DNA from 3 places in the Mesorhizobium sp. WSM4828 genome. Region 1 is predicted to be linked to each of the others. Evidence: predicted binding sites of a transcription regulator. Region 1 holds the regulator's gene; each other region holds the start of a gene.
What was found. Region 1 encodes PhoB, which activates phosphate uptake and scavenging genes when phosphate is short. Its sites were predicted from a motif close to TGTCATNNANCTGTCAT; they were not measured.

Region 1 (8,044 bases):
GACGGCGAACGGCTGGCCGGATAGCCGCCTCAAGGCCTGGAGCCGTGCGCATCGATCGACGTCTGCCGGTTATTCGCAGACCATGCGGGCCCGTTTGCCGGGCTCGCTGACGTTCCTGCAAGTTAGCGGCTTCGTCGGCTCCGGCGACAGCACGGGCGGGTTGACGGCAACCCTTCTCCGTGGCGCTGCAACCGAAGCTGCGCTCCTGCGCACCGCCGGCCTTTTCGGCGTTTGCGGCGCCACTGGAAAGACGTCGGTCTCCAGTTGCGACTGTTCGGCTTGCGCCTGCGGCGAAGGCCGGTCCCAGAAACGGCGAACATCGAGCGGCTTGGGAATGATGACGGTGCCGTCATAGCTGCGCGCGCAGCCGCTTCCCAGAGGCAGCGCCAGGCACAGGAAGACAGGCAGAATCCGTCGAAACATCGGCAATACCCCTGCAAGCTTATAACGCTGCTTCGGCCTAACCGACAACCGGCGGAATAGGGCGAAGGGAGTAGATACGGTGAGGTAGAGGTCGTCGCACTTCCGGTCGAAGGCCTTGCTCGAAGATCGAGCGCGGATCGAGGTCCAGCGCGCGTTAAACCTTGCGATTCGTCAACGCTTCCAGCTTAAGGCCATGGTGCGATCGCACCATACCAAAGCCGCGCTCAGTGGCGACAATGGGATATTCGAAGTTCCGCTCCTCCAGTTACGGGCGGGAGCAGCGACCGCCGGCAAGAAACAGGGTCAGATTTACCCCAACGGACCTGTTTCGGCGATGGCGCGGCCATGACACGTTCTGGCTGCATGCAACGCGCTCCCGTCCGGCTTTTTTCTTTTAAAGCCGGTGGCTGCGATCGCCGACGAGACGATGCCGGCCGGAATTCACGCAAGCTGCTGATTCCAGCGGCAAACCGCGGCCCACTCCGACAAAGGCCGCGTTCGCTCCTTCTTAATCCGGCTGGACGACGTTACCGGAGCGACATGAAACTGTCATGCGACTGTAATAATCGGGGGCTATTGGCCTCAGCGGGCGCCGGAGGAATGGCGCCGAGAGACCATATTCCGAACAGGAGCAGGCCACATGAGACATTTCATCCGCTCGGCGGCCGTTGCGATTGCAATGGCTGCGGCGACGACCACCCTCACCCTGTCCGCCGCGCTCGCCGCGGACATCTCCGGCGCCGGCGCCACCTTCCCCTACCCGATCTATGCGAAGTGGGCCGACACCTACAAGAAAGACACCGGCGTTGGCCTTAACTACCAGTCGATCGGTTCCGGCGGCGGCATCAAGCAGATCAAGGCCAAGACCGTTACCTTCGGCGCTTCGGATGCGCCGCTCAAAGGCGAAGAGCTTGAAGCGTCCGGACTGGCTCAGTTCCCGATGGTGATGGGCGGCATCGTTCCCGTCGTCAATCTCGAAGGCATCAAGCCGGGCGAGTTGGTTCTCGACGGCCCGACGCTGGCCGACATCTTCCTCGGCAAGATCACGAGCTGGGATGACGAGGCGATCAAGAAGCTCAATCCCGACGTCAAGCTGCCTTCGCAGGCGATCGCGGTCGTTCATCGTTCCGACGGTTCGGGCACGACGTTCAACTTCACATACTATCTCGGCGACGTCAGCGCGGACTGGAAGGAAAAGGTCGGCGTCGACAAGGCAGTGGAATGGCCCGTCGGCATCGGCGCCAAGGGCAATGAGGGCGTTGCCAACAACGTCGCCCAGACCGGCGGCGCGATCGGCTATGTCGAATACGCCTACGCCAAGCAGAACAAGCTCACCCACACCGACATGATCAACAAGGACGGCAAGAAGGTCGAACCGACCGCGGCGGCGTTCTCGGCAGCAGCGGCCAATGCCGACTGGAGCTCGCAGCCGGGCTATGGCGTCATCCTCGCCAACGAGCCGGGCGCCGAGTCCTGGCCGATGACGGCTGCCACGTGGATCCTCCTGTACAAAAAGCCGGACGACGCCGCGACGACCGGCGAAGCGCTCAAATTCTTCGCCTGGGCATACGACAAGGGCGACGAGATGGCCGGCGAGTTGGACTACGTTCCGATGCCCGACAAGGTGGTCGAGAGCGTCAAGGCCATGTGGGCCAAGGAAGTCGTCGGCGACGACGGCAAGCCGCTCTACTCGGCCATGTAATCTCCTCCAGGGAGGGCGTCGATGGCGTCCTCCCTGTTGCCTTCAATCGCGAGGACCCAATGACCATCGCTTCCGATGCCATGCCATCATCCGCAGCAGCCCGGGCCAGGGAAGCTACGGTGCGGCGCTTCGCGCTCACAGATGCCATATTCCGCGGTCTCACCCGCGCTTCCGCAATTCTGGTACTGGTCATCCTCGGCGGTGTCGCGATCTCGCTGTTTGCCGGCTCATGGCAGGCGCTGTCGTCTTTCGGTTTTTCTTTCCTGACGACTGAGAGCTGGAATCCGGTCACGGAAAAATTTGGCGCACTGGCGCCGATCTACGGCACCCTGGTCACGGCGGCCATCGCCATCCTGATCGCGGTCCCGATCGGCATCGGCATTGCAATCTTTCTCACCGAGCTCTGCCCGCGCCCGCTCAGGCGCCCGATCGGCATAGCGGTCGAGCTGTTGGCCGGCATTCCCTCGATCATCTACGGCATCTGGGGCCTGTTCGTGTTCGCGCCGTTCCTGCAGACGACGATACAGCCCTTCATCATCAACATCTTTCACGGCGTACCGGGACTATCCAGCCTTTTCGCCGGCCCTCCTTACGGCATCGGACTTCTGACCTCGGCGCTGATCCTCGCCATCATGGTGTTGCCATTCATCACCTCGATCACCAAAGACGTCTTCGATACGGTGCCGGCGGTGCTGAAGGAATCGGCTTACGGCATCGGATGTACGACCTGGGAAGTGACCCGGCGCGTGGTCATTCCCTATACCCGCATCGGCATCATGGGCGGCGTCATGCTTGGCCTCGGCCGCGCGCTCGGTGAGACCATGGCGGTGACCTTCGTCATCGGCAACGCCCACCGCATCAGTGCCTCCCTGTTCGCGCCGGGCACGACCATCTCGGCCACCATCGCCAATGAATTCACCGAAGCCGACGGCGATCTCTACACCTCCTCGCTGGTTTCGCTCGGCCTGATCCTGTTCGTCATCACCTTCCTGATCCTTGCCGCCGCCCGCTATATGCTGATGCGGATCGACGCCCGTACGGGAGCCTGACCGATGTCGACATCCTCATCGCTCCACAGCCGCCGCAAAGCCAGGAATTCGGTGATGATGGCGCTTTGCGTCGTCGCTGCCGGTATCGGGCTTGCCTGGCTGGCGCTCATCCTCGGCGCACTGGTCTATAAGGGCACAGCCGGGCTTTCGTTCGCGGTCTTCACCGAGATGACGCCACCACCCGGCGAGGCGGGCGGCCTGCTCAACGCCATCGCCGGCAGCCTGCTGATGACGATCATCGCGGTTGTCGTCGGCACGCCGATCGGCGTGCTGGCGGGAACCTACATGGCCGAGTATGGACGTTTCTCGCGCATCACCACCGTCGTCCGCTTCATCAACGACATCCTGTTGTCGGCGCCGTCGATCATCATCGGCTTGTTCGTCTATGAATTGATGGTGCGGCCAATGGGGCATTTCTCGGCCATTGCCGGTGCCGTGGCGCTTGCCATCCTGGTCATTCCGGTGGTCGTGCGCACCACCGAAGACATGCTCAACCTGGTACCGAACGCGTTGCGCGAAGCCGGCGCCGCGATCGGCGCGCCGCGCTGGGTGGTGATCCGTTCGGTCGCCTATCGCGCCGCATTGTCCGGCATCGTTACCGGCATATTGCTGGCGATAGCACGCATTTCCGGCGAGACGGCGCCGCTGCTCTTCACTGCGCTCAACAACCAGTTCTGGTCGAGCAATATCAACGCGCCGATGGCCAGCCTGCCGGTGACCATCTTCCAGTTCGCTCTCAGCCCTTACGAGGAATGGCAGCAGCTGGCGTGGACCGGCGCACTCATAATCACCCTGACGGTTCTGGGCTTGAGCATCCTCGCCCGCAGCCTTACCGGACGCAGAGAGGACAGATGACGCAGATGTTGTCCCCAGACATGACGATGACCGAAACGGTCGCCGAGAAGACGAAGATCGAGGTCAAGAACCTCAACTTCTACTACGGCCAGAGCAAGGCGCTGAAGGACATTAGCCTGTCGCTGCCCGAGCGCAGTGTCACGGCCTTCATCGGCCCATCGGGCTGCGGGAAATCGACGCTGCTGCGTGTGTTCAACCGCATCTATGAGCTCTACCCGAAACAGACGGCCGAGGGCCAGGTGCTGCTCGACGGCAAGAACATTCTCGACCGGTCGCAAGATCTCAATCTGCTGCGCACCAAGATCGGCATGGTGTTCCAGAAGCCGACGCCGTTCCCGATGTCGATCTACGAGAACATCGCCTTCGGCGTCAGGCTCTACGAGAACCTCGGCAAGTCCGAGATGGACGGCCGCGTCGAACAGGCGTTGAAGCGCGCCGCGCTGTGGAGCGAGGTCAAGGACAAGCTCAACGCCAGCGGCTTGAGCCTGTCCGGCGGCCAGCAGCAGCGGCTCTGCATCGCCCGCACCGTGGCGGTGAAGCCGGAAGTCATTCTGCTCGACGAACCGGCGTCCGCACTCGACCCGTTGTCGACCGCAAAAATCGAGGAGCTGATCGACGAATTGCAAGCCGACTACACGATCGTCATCGTCACCCACAACATGCAGCAGGCGGCGCGCGTGTCGCGCCAGACCGCCTTCATGTATCTGGGTGAACTGGTCGAGTTCGACCGGACCGAGAAGATCTTCACGTCGCCCCGAGAGAAGCGCACGCAGGATTACATCACCGGCCGCTTCGGCTGAGCCGTTCCGATCATGCATATGAGGACAGGACCATGGGCGAACACACAGTCGCTTCTTTCGACGAGGATCTCGAGCAGATCAGCAAGCTGATCCGCGACATGGCCGACCTCGCCGGTTCGATGGTCGGCGGGGCGACCAAGGCCCTGTTGAATTCCGACAACGTGTTGGCGCAACGCGTCGTTTCCGACGACGCCATCATGGATGCGCGTCAACGCGAACTGGACGACCGCGCCATCACCCTGATCGCCAAACGCCAGCCGATGGCCCACGATCTCCGCCATGTGGTCGGAGCGATCCGCATGGCCGGCGACCTCGAACGCATCGGCGACCTTGCCAAGAATATCGCCAAGCGTGTGAGTGCGGTCGGCCTCAGCGTCACGCCGCGCGACTTGTCGCATTCCATCGACGCGATGGCGCAGCTGGTGCTCATCCAGGTGCAGGGCGTTATCGAGGAATATGCTGCAGGCGATGCGGCCGCGTTGGCCAAGCTGCGTGCCGCCGACGAGCGCATCGACGTCAAATACACGTCCGTGTTCCGCGAGCTGTTGACCTACATGATGGAAGATCCGCGCAACATCACTGCTTGCACGCATCTGCTGTTCTGCGCCAAGAATCTGGAGCGGATCGGCGACCATGTTACCAACATCGCCGAAAATGCGTACTATGTGCTGACCGGCGAGCAATTGCCGGTCAATCGTCCGAAGCAGGACGAAACGACAATGTCCGCGCCGGTGACATGATGGGGGTGCCCAGCCGATGATCGCACCACGCATAATGGTGGTGGAGGACGAGGAGCCGTTGGGTGTGCTGCTCCGCTACAATCTCGAATCCGAAGGCTACCAGGTCGAGGTAGTGACACGCGGCGACGAAGCCGAGATCCGTTTACAGGAGAATGTGCCCGACCTTCTGGTGCTCGACTGGATGATACCAGCGGTTTCCGGCATCGAGCTCTGTCGTCGGTTGCGGGTGCGCCCCGAAACCGAGCGGTTGCCGATCATCATGCTGACCGCGCGCGGCGAGGAGAGCGACCGGGTGCGCGGTCTTTCGACCGGCGCCGACGACTATCTGGTCAAACCGTTTTCGACGCCGGAATTCATGGCCAGGGTCAAGGCGCTGCTGCGCCGCGCCAAGCCGGAAGTGCTGTCCAGCGTGCTGAAGGTCGGCGACATCGTGCTCGATCGCGAATCGCACAGGGTCTATCGCAAGAAGAGCGAGATCAGGCTCGGGCCGACCGAATTCCGGCTGCTCGAATTCATGATGCGGCATCCGGGCCGCGTGTTCTCGCGCAGCCAGTTGCTCGATAATGTCTGGGGCGAGACGATCTATATCGACGAACGCACAGTGGACGTGCATGTCGGCCGGCTGCGCAAAGCGGTCAACAACGGCCGCATGCCGGATGTCATCCGCACCATCCGCGGTGCCGGTTATGCGATCAGGGAAGATTGATCCGCCTGGTCAGGCTACGTGCTTTCTGACGCCGGGCCTCATTTGCGCGCCCGGCGCGAAAATCTCCTGGTCGACGAAGCTTAACGCCCGCATCGCGCAGCCTTCGCGGATCAGCGGCAATTCGTTTGGTTCGGTGTCGAAGGAGATCGAGCCCGAATGCTGGCCACCGGCGGTCTGGGCGATGGCCTCGCGCAAGGCCGGCTCGATCAGATCGAAGGCAGCGGCACTGGCGCCGACCATCGCGACCGGCGCCGGATCGATCAGCGCGAACAGCGAGCCGAGACCGAAACCCAGCGCTTCGCCGGCCTTGCGGTAGGCCTCGCGTTCCGGCCCATCCTTCTCGCGCGCCCGGGCCGCCAGTGCGCGCATGTCGGCGTCGCTGACGTCGGCGACCGGTTCGCTGTCTTCGCTCATCTGCCTGGCGTTGCGCCAGATGGCGTAGTTGCCGGCATAGGCCTCGATGCAGCCGCGCCGCCCGCAACGGCAGAGCGCGCCGCCCGGACGATGGATCATGTGGCCAAATTCGCCGCCCGAGGAATGCGTGCCGGTGAACAGTTCGCCCTTCAGCACCAGCCCCATGCCGATGCCATGCGAAAGCAGGATGGCGATGAAGTCGTCGCGATAGCGATCCGGATTGCGCCAGCGCAAAGCCACCGCCATCATGTTGCAGTCGTTCTCCACCGTTGCCGGGATGCCGAATTCGTCCTCCAGCATGTCGGCAAAGGCGATGTCGGTCTGCGGCGTGATCGGCGACCACAGCATGGCGCGTGCAGGGGAGTCGGTAATGCCCTGGATAGCCAGCGCGATGCGGGCGACACTGCGGACGTCAAGGTCTGGATCCTCAAGCCGGCGCCGGACGATGGCCATGCATTCACGGATCAACTCGTCGCGCGGCATGGTCAGCGTGTCCAGCCGGCGCTGTTCCTCGGCGACCACCTGTCCCGCATAGTCGATAATGGCGGCCGACAGGAAATTCAGCGACAACACCACGGTCAACACCGCCGCAGCTTCCGGGTTGAGGGCGAGGCCGACCTGCGGACGACCGCGTTTCAACGAAACGGGCTCGCTTGCCTTGCTCTCGGCGAGGATGCCTTCCCGTATCAGGTCGGAGGAGATCGCCGATATGGTCGAATGGCTGAGGCCGGTGGTTGCTGCGATCTCAGTACGCGATGGCTGGCCGGCCCGGCGCACCGCCGAGATCACCATCGCCCGGTTGCGCCGGCGCAAATCGTCATGGCGGATTCCGACCGACATCGTTTTGCTTTCCTCCCGGTTGCCGCGGCCGCTCATGAACCGGAAGCCGTCGGTAATGTCCGACAAATAGTGTCGGATGCAGGCAAATAGTGTCAGATGCCGGTGGCGCTGTCATCGTTTATTCCGACGCTCGAAAAAACTCGCAGAGTCATCAAAATCCATCAGAATCGATGTTGACAGCAGCCGGAGATCGGGCCAGTATTTTTTCGAGGCTCGAAAAAATTAGAGCTTCTAAGGTGGTCTTTGAGCCAATTGGTCACGCCGTACGCGGCGCAGGGAGGATATGATGAAGAAATTCACGACCGCCATTCTGGCGGGTGTCGCCATGACGCTGGCGCTGGCGTCGGTGGCGCAGGCTAAAGACAAGGTCATCGGCGTCTCCTGGTCGAACTTCCAGGAAGAGCGCTGGAAGACCGACGAGGCCGCAATGAAGGCGGCCATCGAGGCCGCAGGCGACAAGTATATTTCCGCCGACGCGCAGTCCAACCCCGGCAAGCAGCTCACCGACGTCGAGA
Region 2 (8,044 bases), on a different contig from region 1:
GTGCTGGACGATGATCTGGCCTGCGTCGGCGGCATAATTGCCGTAGAGCATTTTCAGGATCGAACTCTTGCCGGCGCCGGACGGGCCGCCGAGCACGGCGCATTCGCCGGCCCTGATCGCGAACGAGACACCGGCGACGACCGGCAGTTTGATACCGTCGCGCAGATGCATGGTGAAGCTCTTGGCGACATCGGAGACAACGAGCGGGGTTGCCACGGTCACACCTGCAATATCGAAGAAACAAGGAGCTGGGTGTAGGGCGCGCGCGGATCGTCGAGGACGCGGTCGGTGAGGCCGCTTTCGACGACGCGGCCGTCCTTCATCACCATCATGCGCTGCGACAACAGCCGCGCCACGGCGAGATCGTGGGTGACGACGATGGCCGCCAGGCCAAGGTCGGTGACGAGGCCGCGCAACAGGTCGAGCAGGCGCGCCTGCACCGAGACGTCGAGGCCACCGGTCGGCTCGTCCATGAACACCAGCCGCGGCCCGGTAACGAGGTTGCGGGCGATCTGCAGGCGCTGGCGCATGCCGCCGGAAAAGGCGCGCGGCTCGTCGTCGATGCGGTCCTCATCAATCTCGACACGCGACAGCCAGTCGACCGCCGTGGCGCGGATTTTTCCATAGTGACGGTCGCCGACCGCCATCAGCCGTTCGCCGACATTGGCGCCGGCCGATACCGTCATGCGCAGCCCGTCGGCGGGGTTCTGATGGACAAAGCCCCAATCGGTGCGCATCAGAAAGCGGCGCTCGGCCTCGCTCATGCGGTAAAGCTCGCGGAACTGGCCGTCGCGCATGCGGTAGCTGGCGGTGCCGGAGCTGGGCAACAGCCTTGTCGACAGGCAGTTGAGCAAAGTCGTCTTGCCGGAACCGGATTCGCCGACCACCGCCAACACCTCGCCCGGCCAGAGGTCAAAGGTGACGTTCTCGCAGCCGACGCGCGAGCCATAGAATTTGGACAGCGCCGAAACGCGCAGCAGCGGTTCGTCGGTCATTGCGCCGGCTCCGTTTTTTCTGGGGCAAGATGGGTTTCGGGCGCAAGATGGCCGCGGTGGCCTTCCGCGCGCCGCTTCTCGCAATGATCGGTGTCGGAGCAGACGAACATGTGGCCGCCATGGTCGTCGAGGATAACTTCGTCGAGATAGACGTTCTCGGCCGCGCACAGCGCGCATGGCTGGTCGAAGGTCTGCACCTCGAACGGATGGTCCTCGAAGTCGAGGCTGACGACATCGGTGAAGGGCGGCAGTGCATAGATGCGCTTTTCGCGGCCGGCGCCGAACAATTGCAAAGCCGGCGAACGGTGCATCTTCGGATTGTCGAACTTCGGTGTCGGCGACGGGTCCATCACATAGCGGCCCTCCACCTTGACCGGATAGGCATAGGTGGTGGCGATGCGGCCGTGCCTGGCGATGTCCTCGTAGAGCTTCACATGCATGAGGCCATATTCCTCCAGCGCATGCATTTTGCGCGTCTCCGTTTCGCGCGGCTCGAGGAAGCGCAGCGGCTCGGGGATCGGCACCTGGTAGACCAGCACCTGGCCGGCACTCAGCGGATACTCGGGGATGCGGTGACGCGTCTGGATGATGGTCGCCTTGGCCGTCTCGGTGGTGACGGCGACATTGGCGACCTTCTTGAAGAAGGCGCGGATCGAAACCGCATTGGTGGTGTCGTCGGCGCCCTGGTCAATGACCTTGAGCACATCGTCCGGGCCGATGATCGAAGCGGTGACCTGCACGCCGCCGGTGCCCCAGCCATAGGGCATCGGCATTTCGCGCGAGGCAAACGGCACCTGGTAGCCGGGGATGGCAATGCCCTTGAGGATGGCGCGGCGGATCATCCGCTTGGTCTGCTCGTCGAGATAGGCGAAGTTGTAGGTGGCGATGTCCGCTGGTTGTGCACTCATTCCGCTGCCTCCCTCTTTTCTTCGGCCTTGCCGGCATTTTCGCGGGCATCATGCTCGGCGCGCATGCGGCGCACGAGGTCGAGTTCGGCCTGGAAGTCGACATAATGCGGCAGCTTCAGATGCTCGACGAAACCGGTCGCCTGGACATTGTCGGAATGCGAGATAACGAATTCCTCGTCCTGCGCGGCGGCGACGACGTCTTCGCCGAGTTCCGAGGCGCGCAGCGCGCGGTCGCATAGCGCCATGGCCATTGCCTTGCGCTCGCTCTGGCCGAAGACAAGGCCGTAGCCGCGGGTGAATTGCGGCGGCGCCTTGGCCGAGCCCTTGAACTGGTTGACCATCTGGCATTCGGTGACGCGGATGCTGCCGAGCGGCACGGCAAAGGGCAGTTCCGGCACGTCCAGTTCCAGTTCGACCTCGCCGATGCGAACCTCGCCGACGAAGGGATGGTTGCGCGCATAGCCGCGCTGGGTGGAATAGCCGAGCGCCAGCAGAAACCCCTCGTCGCCGCGTGACAGCGCCTGCAGGCGGATGTCACGCGCCATCGGGAATTCGAGCGGCTCACGGGTGATGTCGCCGGGAACATGATCCCCAGGCATGTCGCCGTCGGGCTCGATCAGGTCTTCGCGGGCGAGGATGGCCGAGACGCGCGGCATCGCCTCCGCGTCGCTTGCACGCTGTTCCGGTTCGGCGACATCGCCGCCGGCGGCAAGCTCGGGATCGAGCAGCCGGTGGGTGTAGTCGAAGGTCGGGCCGAGCAACTGGCCGCCGGGCAGGTCCTTGTAGGTCGCCGACACCCGTCGCTCGACCAGCATCGTGCCGGTGTCGATCGCCCCGGTGTAGCCGAAGCGCGGCAGCGTGGTGCGATAGGCGCGAACCAGGAAGATCGCCTCGATCATGTCGCCGCGCGCCTGGACGATGGCGAGTGCCGCCAATTCCCTGTCGTAGAGCGAACCTTCGCTCATCACCCGGTCGACGCCGAGCGCCAGCTGCTCGACGATCTGGTCGAGGCGAAGTGCGGGCACCGAACGGTCGCCGCGCCGGCGGTCGGCGAGCAGTTTGTGAGCATTGCGAATGGCCGCTTCGCCACCCTTTACCGCAACGTACATGCTACGCCTCCATCGTCTTGATGCGCGTCGTGCGCGGCAGGCACGCAATCGCGTCGGACGTGGCGAGGATGATGTCGACGCCACGCGGAAAGCGCTGGTTGTTCTGCTTCCATTGCTCGACGAAATGACGCGGCATTTGCGCCGGCGCGATCGTCGCCGTCGTCTCGATGCCGGGGCCTTCGAGCAGCAGCGGAGCGCCGGAGACGAAATCGCCGACCTCGAGGATCAGCGTCGTCGAACGATCGGGATAATCCTGGGTGCCTTGCGAAAACCCGTCGAGCGCCATCATCTCCGCCGGCGTGGCGATCAGCGCAAAATGCGCGTCGGCCGGGGTGTTGGCCAGCGGTGCGCCGGTATGGAAGCCAAGCCAGGATTTCACCGCTGCCGATCCCTGCAAGACCGGGTCGAGCCAGAGCGGCGTGTCGTTATCGCACAGCGCCAGCGCAATGGCGCCGGCGGTGGCCGACAGCGGCGCCGGCGGGTGGGCGAGGGCCGGCAAGGGCTGCACGCTGCCCGGCCGCGCCATCGCGTCCATGACGGCGCGGAATACGGTCTGCGCGTTGAATACCGGATCGGCGAAGCCGCCTTCGATCGATTGCACAGCAGCGTCCATCAGTCTTCTCCGCGCACCATGGTGAAGAAATCGACCTTGGTCGCCGCCGTCTCGGCGCGGCGCTGGTCACGCGCCTTGGCCAGCGCCGCCTGCAAGGGCGCGACGAGCCTGGTCTCGACCTCGTTGCGGTGGGCCGGGTCCTGCCACAGCGCATCGGCGATTGCCGCCAGCCTTGCCTTCTGCTTGTCGCGGCCAAGCGCGTAGCAGTGGCCGACATGGCCGGACGCAAGCCGCACCGTGGCGCGCGTGACCGTCGCCTCGCCAACATTGAAGGGCGCGCCGCCGCCGCCAATGCGGCCGCGCACGGTAACCAGGCCGGTTTCGGGGCCACGCAGAAGCTCCGCTTCGGAAGGCAGGCCGGCTTCGTCCCACAGGCGGACGATATCGTCGCCGGCCGATTGTGCCAGCGTCGCCATCACGGCCTTGCGCTCGGCCTGCTCTCGCGCTTCCCGTCCTCGCATAGTTAACAGTCCCTTGTCACCAAAAACTTGTCTATTGATATAGACAACTATACAAATTATATCTATTTTCTAATGCGTGTCCATGACGAGTGCATGACACGAGGAAAATGTCTGGGGCAAAAAGATCGGGGGCGGAAATGATCGGGCAGCCCAGCAGCATCGAGCGGCGCAGCGGTGTCGCGCTGTGGCGACAGATCGCCGACCAGATCCTGCATTCAATCGCCGTCGGCGATTTTCCCGAGAATGCCGCGCTGCCGCCCGAGATCGCGTTGGCCGGACGCTATGGCGTCAACCGCCACACAGTGCGCAGCGCTATCGCAGCGCTGGTGCAGGAGGGCGTGCTCAGGGCGGAGCAGGGGCGCGGCACCTTCGTGCTGTCGCGCAGGCGGCTGTCCTATCCGATCGGTGCCCGCACACGCTTTTCCGAGGGATTGCAAGGACAGGCGTCCGAGCGGCATATCACTTTGCTGGCGTCGTCGGTCGAGCCGGCCAACCGTCGTGTCGCAGAGGGCTTGGGCCTTGCGACGGGGGCCGAGGTGATACGCCTGGAAACGCGCGGCGAAGCCGATGGAATGCCGGTGTCCCGCGCGGCCGGCTGGTTCGATGCCAGGCGCTTTGCCGGCATCGATGCCGCCATGGAGGAAACCGGTTCGATCACAGCATCGCTGGCACGTTTCGGCATTGACGACTATCTCAGGCAATCGACCGTGCTGTCGGCGCGCCATGCCGATGCCGCCGACCTTGCCGACCTCGACCTGCAACCCGGCGCCATCGTGCTGGTGACCGTCGCCGTCAACGTCACGCCCGACGGTCAGCCGATCCAGTTTTCGGAGTCGCGCTTCCCGGCCGAGCGGATCGAGCTCAATCTGTCGGCGCTGTAGGTAGTGCCGGCCGGTACGAGACCGTGATTTATCTGACTCACGCTGATATCATACCGGCTCGGTCGCGCTTACTTATCAGCGGCTTGGCGTTTGAGGACCGCCTTCCCCCACTCCGTCTCGGCTTCGCCGAGCCACCTCTCCCCCTCCGGAGGGAGAGGAAGGGAGCCCGCTGACGGCGGGAGAAGGAGGGAGTCTGGTTGAGGAGCGTTGGCTGCAATAGGCTCGCAGCCTTCCTCTACCCCGTCGATCGGGGGAGAGGTGGCTCGGCGAAGCCGAGGCGGAGTGGGGGTCGACCTGCGCGGGGCGTCGTCAATTCGGGCCGGGTTCACCGCCTGCCATGTTATGACCCCACCTCGATCACAGCCTTGATCAGGCCGGACTTCTCATGCGCCCAGCGGGCGAGGTCGTGCGGCGTTTCGCCAAGCGTAGTGCGATGGGTGACGAGCTTCGCCAAGGGCACCGCGCCGTTGCGGATCGAGGCAGCGACATGGTCGAAATCGGCGCGCAGGGCGTTGCGGCTGCCGATCAGCATCATCTCGCGCTTGTGGAATTCGGGATCGGAAAAGGCGATGTCGTCCTTGACGACGCTGACCAGGACCAGCGCTCCGCCATGCGCGACATGGGCGAAGGCCGACTGCACCGACTGGGTGTTGCCGGTGGCATCGAAAACCACGTCGAAGCCGTCGCCGCCGGTTGCGTCCCGCACCAGGTCGGCAGCGGTGCCTCGCGAGCCGTCGAGGGTCGCGAAGCCGAGTTCGCTTTCGGCGAAACCCAGCCTCTCCGCACTCATGTCGAGCAGCGTCACGTCGAGCCCGGCGATGCGGGCGAACAGCGCCGTGCCGAGCCCGATCGGGCCGGCGCCGATGACCAGCGCGCGCGCACCTGGATCAGCCAGCGAGCGCCGCACGGCATGGGCGCCGATCGCCAGGAATTCGATGGCGGCGGCATCGGCCAGCGACAGGCCGTTTGCCGGATAAAGATTTTGCGCCGGCACCAGGATCTGCTCGCACATGGCGCCGTCGCGGTGGACGCCGAGCACCTCGATCCTGACGCAGCAATTGGGCTTGCCTTGCCGGCAGGCGATGCATTTGCCGCAGGCGAGATAGGGATTGACGATCACCGCTTCGCCGACGGCGAGATCGACGCCCTCGCCAATCTCGATCACGGTGCCGGAAACCTCGTGGCCCATGATGCGGGGGTAGGCGAGGAACGGGTGCTTGCCTTCGAAGATGTGATAGTCGGTGCCGCAGATGCCGACATGGCTGACGGCGACCAGCGCCCAGCCGGCGGGGGGCGCGCCAGGCGCCGGACGATCTTCGAGGACAAGTTCGCCGGGCGAGCGGCAGACGACGGCTTTCATGCTTCAATCCAGTCGGTTCATGGCACCGCCGGCTCTGCTGTCGCGAGGCCGGCGGTTGTTGGGAGGCGGTCTATTTGCCGCGGCGGCGCAGCCCGTCGAAATAGACGATGACGATGATCAGCACGCCGGTGATGATGCGCTGCCAGAAGGCGTTGACGTTGAGCAGATTGGCGCCGTTGTTGATGGTGGCAAGGATGAAGGCGCCGAGCAGCGGCCCGTGCACGGAGCCGACAGCGCCGAACAGCGAGGTGCCGCCGATCACCGAAGAGGCGATCGCCTGCAATTCCCAGCCCTCGGCCTGCGTCGGATTGCCGATGCCGATGCGCGAGGCAAGCAGCACACCGACGAAGGCCGCGCACAGCCCGGATAGCGTGTAGGCCATGTAGATGGTGCGCTGGACGTTGACGCCCGACAGACGCGACGCCTCGGCGTTGGAGCCGACCGAGAACAGATAGCGGCCCCAGCGGCTGTGGTGCAGGAAGATGTAGGCCGGGATGCCGACCAGGATCACCATCCAGAACAGATTGGGGACGCCGACGAAGGAACTGCGCGAGAATGTCTGGAAGGCGTCGTTGTTGATCGAGATCGAGTTGCCGTTGGTCATCAACAGACCGATGCCGCGCAGCGAGGTCAGCGTTGCCAAGGTGATGATGAAGGGCGGCAGGCCCATCTTGACGATGCCGAAGCCGTGGAACATGCCGATGGCGACGCCGACCAGCAAGGTGATCAGGATGGCGAGGAAAACCGGTGTGCCGGCGTTGATCAGCATCGCGACGATGACGGTGGCGAAGCCAACCACGGCGCCGACGGAAAGGTCGATGCCGCCGGTGATGATGACGAAGGTCTGGCCGACCGCCAGGATGGCGATCATCGACCCTTGCCGCAACAGGTTCGAGATGTTGTTCGCCGAGGCGAAGCTCGGCGTCGCCACCGACAGGATGACCCACAAAAGAACCAGCAGCGCCAGCAGTGTCAGCCCGAACAGGGCGTTGTAGTTGCGTTTCGGCCTTTCGACAGCGATCGCCTCGGTGCTCATATCCGTCCTCCCGGTCTTTCTTGTTTCTCGGCCAGCGCCTGGGTGAGGATCTCCTCGTGATCAGCGGTACGAAACCCATGCGTGGCCACCAGCTTGCCGCGCCGGAACACGTGCAGCGTGTCGGCGAGCTCATAGACCTCAGGCAGGTAGGACGAGATCAGGATGATGCCGGCTCCCTTGGACAGCAGCGCGCCAAACAGGCGGTAGATCTCGGCCTTGGTGCCGACATCGACGCCGACAGTCGGCTCGTCGAAGATGAACAGCTTGGCGCCATGGGCGAGCCATTTGCCGATGACGATCTTCTGCTGGTTGCCGCCGGACAGGCTGGAGGCCAGGGCGCTGCGCGTCGGCGTCTTGATACGCAGGTCGGCGATCTGGCGATCGGCCTGCGCCTTTTCCTGCGCGCGGGAGATCAGCAGATTGCTCGAGATGCGCTTGTAGATCGGCAGATTGAGGTTGAGTCCGACCGGCAGGTTGAGGCAGAGGCCCTGGTCGCGGCGGCTTTCCGGGGCCAGCGCCATGCCGAGCCTGATCGCGTCATGTTCGGAATTGACCTTGACCTCCTTGCCCTCCCACAGGATCTGGCCGGCCGATTTGCGGTGCCGGCCATAGAGCGTGGTGACGAACTCGCTGCGCCCGGCGCCGATCAGGCCATAGAGGCCGACGATCTCGCCGGCGCGG
Region 3 (8,044 bases), on a different contig from region 1:
AAAGATCTGCCTCGCCGAGGCGGCCGGGCTTTTCGGCGACAGTCCGAAGCGCTCGACGAGGAAGCTTGCCCGCAAGGTGCGCGACGATCTCACAGCGGTACCGCAGCACGAAGACGCCGGCGCCCCTGGCGTGGGCTGATCATGGTCTAATTTGCCGCCCTGTGGTAATCGCCGTCTGGCATGACCGAGCCCGGCGACACGCTTCTGGACCGACTTGGCCGCTGGCTTGCCGGCCGGCTGCAGGAGGAATCGTCCGGCTACAAGCCCTACACGCCGTCGGACGCCGAAACGCTGCGCCGCACACTCGAACCCGGCGACATCCTGCTCATCGAGGGCAACCAGAAGATATCGGCGGCAATCAAATACCTCACCCAGTCGACCTGGTCGCATGCCTCCTTCTATGTCGGCGATGCATTGCCGGAGCCGGAAGACGGATCGGAGCGGCGGCGCCTGATCGAGGTCACGCTCGGCGATGGCTGCATCGCCGTGCCGCTGTCGCGCTACCGCAGCTACAATACCCGCATCTGCCGTGCGAGCGGCCTGGCTCCGGACGATCGCGAAGCGGTCGTCGCCTTCATGATCGGCAGGCTCGGTCTCAGATACGATCTCAAGAACATATTCGACATGCTGCGCTACTTCTTGCCGACGCCGCCGGTGCCGGTGCGTTGGCGCCGCCGCATGCTGGCTTTCGGTTCCGGCGATCCGACGCGCGCCATCTGCTCGTCGCTGATCGCGGAGGCTTACGGCCAGATCCGCTACCCGATCTTACCCGAGATTACCCGGGCGCCCGGCCGTGCTTCGGCCCAGTCGAGCTATTCGCGCAAGGAAATCCTGCACATCCGCCACCACTCGCTCTACACGCCGCGCGACTTCGACCTGTCGCCCTATTTCCGCATCGTCAAGCCGACGCTGGAATACGGCTTCGACTACCGGCAGATGGTCTGGGATGACAAGGTGGCGGCGAACAAGACCGCCGAATAGCCGCTCGATCTTGTGTTTGGGCATGGGACGCTCTGACAACCGGTTTGCGGCCGATACTCAGGAGTAAGAAGCTCAGTCAGACTGGCTGCCGCCAACAGCCCGGTCGTTCTGCATCTTGACCTAGGCCGGCAGACGCCGTCCGTTTGCGGCGGCCGTAACTCGATCGTCCGTCCGCGCGCCTGCGTCGCGCGGATGCGGCCCGATTGGCATGATCACCGGGAACGGCGTTGCGCCGAACGCAAACGTCCATTTGTAGCCGACCAGCCCGTCTTCGGGCGTCGTGTGCTGGTCGTGATGAGCAAGCAATTTGGCGCGCTCCGCCAATTCCTCCGCCTCGCGCCTGACCATCTCCGCCGTTTCCGGCCGCATCCGCCTGGAGAAGCTGACGAACGTCGACTCGCGCTCAAGATGGGTGATGGCCCAGCCGATAAAATTCTTGTTGGTCATCTCGAACAGCGGCCGCAATGGCCCGTCGAAATTCCACTGGATCGGCGCCTCGACCAGCAGCCTTGCCGACAGGCCGCGACCGAGCGCGACCAGGCCGAGTTCCTCGAGGTCGCGCAGATAGAGGAACATCGAAGCCTCGCTCAGTCCTTGTGAGCGCATGATACCTTCGGGCGTGAATTTCTCGGAAAGCATGACGAAGACGAACAGCAGTGCCGGCCGCCCGGCGAGCTTGCGCTCGATCTCCGGCGCGATCTGGTTGGCAGGTCCCGGTCCTCTGTTCATTGAGCCGAGCACGTTCTCCAACTCCACGCCGGCGGCAGTGCAGATCTCCATCAGCCGGTCGAGCTTGCAGTTGCGCTCATGAAAGATGCGTTTCACCGTAGGCTCGGAAACGCCCATCCGCTCGGCAAGGACGCGATAGGTCACGCCCTTGGCCTTAAGCGTCCGCTTGAGCGCTTCGAAGATCAGGCCGTTCATGGGATGCACCTCTGTTGCGCGATTTGGTATCAGCCTTCGGTACTAGTCCTGATACATCTTCCCGAAAAGTATCGAAAGGCCTAGCTCTCCGCCAGTCCATTACAGGAGACTAGCCATGAAGAGCCTCTTCACACCGATACTTCTCGCTATCGTCGGCATCGCGGCTGCGCCGGCAGTTCAGGCCGCTGAACTCTGGCGCGCCGGCAGCCTCGATCAACCGGAATCGGCCCTGTTCGATGCCGCCGGCCAACGCATCATCATCTCGAATATCGTTGGCAATCCCGGCGACGCCGACGGCAATGGATATCTGTCGGTCCTGTCGATGGACGGCAAGATGGTTACGAAACATTGGACCGACGGCATGGACGCGCCCAAGGGCATGGCGATTGCCGACGGCAAACTCTACGTCGCCGATATCACCCATGTGCGCGTCGTCGATCTCGCAAGCGGCAAGCTAACATCGACGATCGACGTGCCGAACGCCGTCTTCCTCAACGACATGACCGCCGACGCGTCCGGCAAGGTCTACGTCACGGACATGCTTGCCGACACGATCTATCGTATCGACGGCGACCGGCCGGAACTGTTCGTCAGGGATGCGGCGCTTGCTTCGCCGAATGGCATCTTCGCCGATGGCGGCCGGCTGATCGTCGCTTCGTGGGGCAAGGGCATCAAGCCCGACTTCAGCACCGCGGAGCCGGGCGGCCTGCTCTCGGTTGATCTCGCCACCAAGGCAATTGCGCCACTGCCCGGCGCGGAAAAATTCGCCAACCTCGATGGCGTCGTTGTCATCGGCGGCAGCATCTACGCCACTGCCTATATGACCGGCACGCTCTACCGCTACAAAGCAGGCGGCACGCCGCAGGTGGTTGCGACGTTCAAGCCGGGCAGCGCGGACATCGGCACCGACGGCAGGTCGACCCTCTTCGTGCCGCTGATGAATGAGGGCGAAGTCGCAGCGTTGGGCCTCGACTAAGCCAGCCATCGGCTCAGGCGGCGGGCGCGGCTTTCTTCAACTGCGCCCGCGCATCCGTGATCGAGGCGGCATAAGTCACCAGCGGCCGCTTGACGCCGTGGTTGATCAGCATGCGGCGTGTCTGCGGTGAAGCGCCTGATTATTATGATGGTTCAAGAATCATCTTGCATACTTGAAACATGCAGCACTCTTTGCCAGCCGATGCGCTGTCATGCTACAAACCTCGGCATCGTTTGGCGGAACATCCATTGCGGCACCGATTTCACAGGCACGACTTCAAAAAGGATAAGCAGGTGAAGATATTCAAAGCGATGGCGACCTCGACAGCCTTGCTGTCGATGGTTTGCCTGTTGGCAGGCTGCGGCCATGGCCTGATCAACAGGCTGATTTGACCGCAAAAGCACTGACATGAGTCAGGTGCCGTCGGCCCGCCCAAGCCATCGCTGCAGGAACCGTGCCGCAAGCCAGCATAGCATCGCCCAGGCAAAGCCGGCGCACCAGCCGGCCAATACGTCGGACGGCCAGTGGACGCCGAGATAGATGCGGCTGATGCCGACCACCACCGTCGTCAGCACCGCCAGCCCGAGCACATAGATCTTCGTTGTCCGCCCGGGCAAAAACCGCGCCGCCATGCTGCCCAGCGTCAAATATGTCACCGCCGACAGCATGGCGTGGCCGCTCGGGAACGAAAGCGATGCCACATCGGCGAGATGCGAGACCAGGTCAGGGCGCGGCCGGTCGATATCGAATTTCAGCACGCTCGACAGGAGCTGGCCGCCCGCTACCGCGACGAACATGAGAAGCGCCGCGCCTGGCCTGCGGATAAGGAGCAGATAGACGATCATTGCTGCCGTGATCAGCACCAGCACGCTGGCGCTGCCGAGGCTGGTGATGTCGCGCATCGCTCCTTCCAGCCACGCCGGTCCGATCGGATTGTCGGGCTGGCCGGCCTTGCGGAAGGCAAGCAGGATTTCGGTATCGAAGGCATGCGGCGTGGTGGCCCGCGCCATCTCCATCAGCTCCTCGAACCCCCACAGCCCGCCGGCAATGACCAGCCCGGCCAGCAGAACCGGGAACTCCAGCCAGTTGCGCAGTCTGCTTGCAACCTTCTTCATCGGCCCGATCGCAGTTACAGCCTCTGCAGATAGGGCCCGAGCGTGATCAGCGCCACCGCTGCGATGGCAAGCACGATGCCGGTTGCCTGTAACGCATTGACGCGCTCGCCGAAGAAGACCAGCGCCACCACATTCACCGACACCAGCTGGATCACCGCCGACAGGCTGAACGACACCGACATGCCGAATTCACGGATCAGCCTCAGCATGATCAGATTGCCGAGCGAATAGAGCGCCAACGTCAGCACGATCTTGCCGAGGCTCGGCGCCAGCCCCCACTGTTTTGCAGCCATCGCCGCCAGCAGGAAGATCACCGTCGAAACGCAGAGCTGCCCAAGTCCCCAGAAACTCACTTTTTGTTCCTCCCGATGCGGTCCCTACGCGCCTGCCGCAGCTCTTGTTTCCGAAGCGCCGGTCGCGGTCAAGCGGGGCTGATGCTGGATACGAAATCGCAGGTGGCAATTAGCCGGCATGTCATCAAACTGTGACCTGCCGGCGATACCGGACTGGCCAGGCAACACGCTCCAGCAATCTATCCAGCCAGAGGCAGGCCCCCCATGACTGAACAGCGCTCGACCGAACATCGCATCCCTGACGCTCATTTCCGCACCAGCCTGCTCGAGGAAAACGATGGGCCAGGAGCCAATCCCACCGACAACCGCACGATGGGTGAGATCATCGCCGCGCGGTTCTCGCGCCGCGGCTTCCTCAAGGGCTCGCTTGCCGTCTCGGCCATAGCCGCTACCGTCAGCCCGCTGGCGCTGATCACCGTCGACAACGCCCGCGCCGCCGAAGGCTCCGCCTTCGCTTTCGACGAGCTCGAGGCCGGCATCGACGACAAGCATCACGTCGCACCCGGCTATGACGCCGACGTGCTGCTGCGCTGGGGCGACCCGCTGTTCGCCGATTCGCCCGAATTCGATCCGACAAAACAGTCGGCAGAAGCCCAGGCCAGACAATTCGGCTACAACAACGACTATGTCGGTTATATCCCGATCGACGGCTCGGCCGAGCACGGCCTGCTGGTGGTCAACCACGAATACACCAATCCGCACCTGATGTTTCCGGGCCTCGTCACCATCGTCGATGGCAAAGCCAAGCAGGCGCCCCTCAGCAAGGAACAAGTCGACGTCGAGATGACCGCGCATGGCGGCACCATCGTCGAGATCCGCAAGGTATCAGGCAAATGGCAGGTCTTTCGCAACGGCAAGCTGAACCGCCGCATCACCTCCAATACCGAGATTGCGCTCTCCGGCCCCGTCGCCGGCCACGACCGCGTCAAGACCAGCGCCGATCCGACCGGCACGAAGGTCATCGGCACCGTCAACAATTGTGCCGGCGGCGTCACGCCATGGGGCACCTATGTCATGGCCGAGGAGAACATCCACGGCTATTTCTCGGGCGAGCTGCCGCAGGGCCATAAGGAAGCCGCCAATTACAAGCGCCTCGGCATTCCCGAAGGTGCCTATGAATGGGCTGCGCATTACGACCGTTTCGACATCGGCAAGGAGCCGAACGAGCCGAACCGCTTCGGCTGGATCGTCGAGGTCGACGTCCAGGATCCGACTTCGGCGCCGAGGAAGCGCACCGCGATGGGGCGCTTCAAACATGAGGGCGCCGAATCGATCGTCGCCAAGGACGGCCGTGTCGTCTTCTATCTCGGCGACGACGAGCGCTTCGACTATGTCTATAAGTTCGTCACCACAGGCAAGTTCAACCCGGACGATCGCGCCGCCAACATGGATTTGCTCGACGACGGCACCTTGCATGTCGCCAAGTTTGCCGACGACGGTTCGGTCGAATGGCTGCCGATCGTCTTCGGCCAAGGGCCGCTGACGGCGGAGAACGGCTTTGCCAGTCAGGCCGACGTGCTGATCGAAACGCGCCGCGCCGCCGACCTGCTCGGCGCCACCAAGATGGACCGCCCGGAAGACATCCAGCCCAATGCCACCAACGGCAAGGTCTATGTCATGCTGACCAACAATTCGAAGCGCAAGGCCGATCAGGTCGACGCCGTCAACCCGCGTGCCGAAAATGCCTTTGGCCACATCATCGAGATCGTCGAGGACGGCGGTGATTTCACCGCGACAAAGGGCAGGTGGGAAATCCTGCTGAAATGCGGTGACCCCTCGGTTGCCGCTGTCGGCGCCACCTTCTCGACCGCAACCACCGCCAATGGCTGGTTCGGCATGCCGGACAATTGCGCGGTCGATTCGGCCGGCCGCCTCTGGGTCGCCACCGACGGCCAGGGCCCGAAGGCCACTGGCCGTACCGACGGTCTGTGGGCTGTCGATACGGAAGGGCCGGCGCGGGCGACCTCAAAGCTGTTCTTCCGCGTGCCGATCGGCGCCGAAATGTGTGGTCCCCTGTTCGCGCCGGACGACCAGACCGCCTTCGTTGCCGTCCAGCATCCGGGCGACGGCGGCGAGGACTGGGAGGCTTTCGGCCGTCCGTCCTACTATGAGGATTTGTCGACGCGCTGGCCCGACTTCAAACCGGACATGCCGGTGCGCCCGGCGGTCGTTGCCATCACCAGGCAAGGCGGAGGCAAGATCGCGGTCTGACACGCAGCAAGGTCTTGCAGTCTCAAGGAAGGATTTCGGCCATACGAGATCCTTCCTTTCCTGATACGGGATGCATCCATGCTGCGCATCATGCGCCGACTAATCATCCGGTGCGCTGAACCACGGCCACATTCATTGTGCTTCGCAACCTGAAGCCAATGGACTCGTATAGTCTAATGGCCGTGGCGTTGCTGGCGTAGGCGTGGAGATAGGGAACTTCGCCGCGCGCAACTATCCGGTTTGCCACGAATAGGGACAGCAGCTTGCCCAGGCCACCGCCGCGAAATTCCGGATGTGAGCACACCCCGCTGAGTTCGGTATGGCCAGGCTGCTTCATGCGCTCGCCGGCCATCGCCGCAAGTCTGCCCTCGATTTTCACACCCCAAAAATCGCCCAGGCTCAAGGCTTCAAGCGTGAATGGGCCAGGCTTGGTGAGCAATGCCAGGGCGAGCATCTCAGCGGCATCGTCTCGGGTCAGACGATGCACGCGCGGGTCGGAGACGATCTGCAATGGCCGCTCTGCAATCATCTGAACCCCGGCTGCGGCCGAAGTCGCGGAAAGCCCCGTGGGCAGAGCAATGGCGTCCGGTTGAAGCAGGATCACACTCTCGCCCGAGGAGACAAGCTTTTCGAGCGCCCGCAGGCTATCCGGGTCGTCCGCCCCAGTGGCGGCGAAAGGAACAATCGATGGCCGGTATCGCCTGGCGAGGTCATTACCTTGCGCGAACGCCCGATGTCGCGTCTGAAGCGCGCTCCAGACAGGGCGGTCAAGCAGATGTCTCATTGCGCGGCACCCTCAGGCTTTTTTACACGACGTTCGAGAGGGGCCGCGGCGAGGCCGTCCTCGATGGCAGCCAGCTGCTCAAGAAGCGGCCCCGAAAGATCCGCGCACAAATCCGCGACGGCGTTCTCGATGGAAGGCCAGACGTCGCGCTCTGCGACATCGACCAGTCGCCGGCCGTCCCGAGTGAGCGAGACAATCCTGCGCCGCTGGTCATCGGTCGACGGACTGACCTCGAGCAGTCCCAATTCGGACAGAAGCGAGACGCTTCGCGTTACGCCTGGCTGCGCGATGCCAAGGCATTGCGCCAGTTCCCCGACAGACAGCGGACCCAGCCTGTCGAGCGCAGCCAGCAGCGGGTACTGGCTCGCCTGAACCGGAACATCCAGCCGGTCGAGCAGGCGCTGCGCCTCCGCTTGCAGTTGCTCGCCTATACGCCTCAACCTGCTACCCAGGCATAGGAAGCCAAGCGAACGTATGACGTCTTCCATAGGTCGCTTCACCTCAAAATCTATAACATGATATATAACAACGCATAAAAAGCAAGATCGAGCATTCAAGCTCCGGCTCGGGGCCACGGGCCTACATCGCCTTCGGCGAGGAAAGGTCGATCGATAAGGCGGCTTCGCCGGGACAAGGCCAGTCGATCAGTTGCGCAGCCGGTAGCCGGTCCTGAATATCCAGGCGACGATCGCTATGCAGA

Region 2: phnF (phosphonate metabolism transcriptional regulator PhnF) is a predicted target of PhoB. The motif match lies at 4,169-4,185, and genes of this name have one in related genera.
Region 3: AC0L2X_RS09265 (PhoX family protein) is a predicted target of PhoB. The motif match lies at 4,469-4,485, and genes of this name have one in related genera.

Annotation. Positions count from the first base shown of each region.
Region 1 covers NZ_JBVVQK010000012.1:117,835-125,878, reverse strand. The annotation lists gene AC0L2X_RS16215 (hypothetical protein) at 70-423, opposite strand; gene pstS (phosphate ABC transporter substrate-binding protein PstS) at 1,064-2,125, shown strand; gene pstC (phosphate ABC transporter permease subunit PstC) at 2,185-3,174, shown strand; gene pstA (phosphate ABC transporter permease PstA) at 3,178-4,029, shown strand; gene pstB (phosphate ABC transporter ATP-binding protein PstB) at 4,026-4,829, shown strand; gene phoU (phosphate signaling complex protein PhoU) at 4,862-5,569, shown strand; gene phoB (phosphate regulon transcriptional regulator PhoB) at 5,586-6,275, shown strand; gene AC0L2X_RS16180 (ROK family protein) at 6,285-7,529, opposite strand; gene xylF (D-xylose ABC transporter substrate-binding protein) at 7,816-8,044, shown strand, end outside.
Region 2 covers NZ_JBVVQK010000031.1:37,925-45,968, reverse strand. The annotation lists gene phnL (phosphonate C-P lyase system protein PhnL) at 1-216, opposite strand, end outside; gene phnK (phosphonate C-P lyase system protein PhnK) at 219-995, opposite strand; gene AC0L2X_RS27005 (alpha-D-ribose 1-methylphosphonate 5-phosphate C-P-lyase PhnJ) at 992-1,903, opposite strand; gene AC0L2X_RS27000 (carbon-phosphorus lyase complex subunit) at 1,900-3,012, opposite strand; gene phnH (phosphonate C-P lyase system protein PhnH) at 3,014-3,625, opposite strand; gene phnG (phosphonate C-P lyase system protein PhnG) at 3,625-4,086, opposite strand; gene phnF (phosphonate metabolism transcriptional regulator PhnF) at 4,224-4,967, shown strand; gene AC0L2X_RS26980 (zinc-binding alcohol dehydrogenase family protein) at 5,308-6,327, opposite strand; gene AC0L2X_RS26975 (ABC transporter permease) at 6,398-7,363, opposite strand; gene AC0L2X_RS26970 (sugar ABC transporter ATP-binding protein) at 7,360-8,044, opposite strand, start outside.
Region 3 covers NZ_JBVVQK010000006.1:46,980-55,023, forward strand. The annotation lists gene AC0L2X_RS09235 (CHAD domain-containing protein) at 1-139, shown strand, start outside; gene AC0L2X_RS09240 (C40 family peptidase) at 181-981, shown strand; gene AC0L2X_RS09245 (helix-turn-helix domain-containing protein) at 1,102-1,905, opposite strand; gene AC0L2X_RS09250 (SMP-30/gluconolactonase/LRE family protein) at 2,021-2,881, shown strand; gene AC0L2X_RS09255 (phosphatase PAP2 family protein) at 3,295-3,996, opposite strand; gene AC0L2X_RS09260 (hypothetical protein) at 4,011-4,349, opposite strand; gene AC0L2X_RS09265 (PhoX family protein) at 4,554-6,560, shown strand; gene AC0L2X_RS09270 (GNAT family N-acetyltransferase) at 6,664-7,344, opposite strand; gene AC0L2X_RS09275 (MarR family winged helix-turn-helix transcriptional regulator) at 7,341-7,832, opposite strand; gene AC0L2X_RS09280 (ABC transporter permease) at 7,989-8,044, opposite strand, start outside.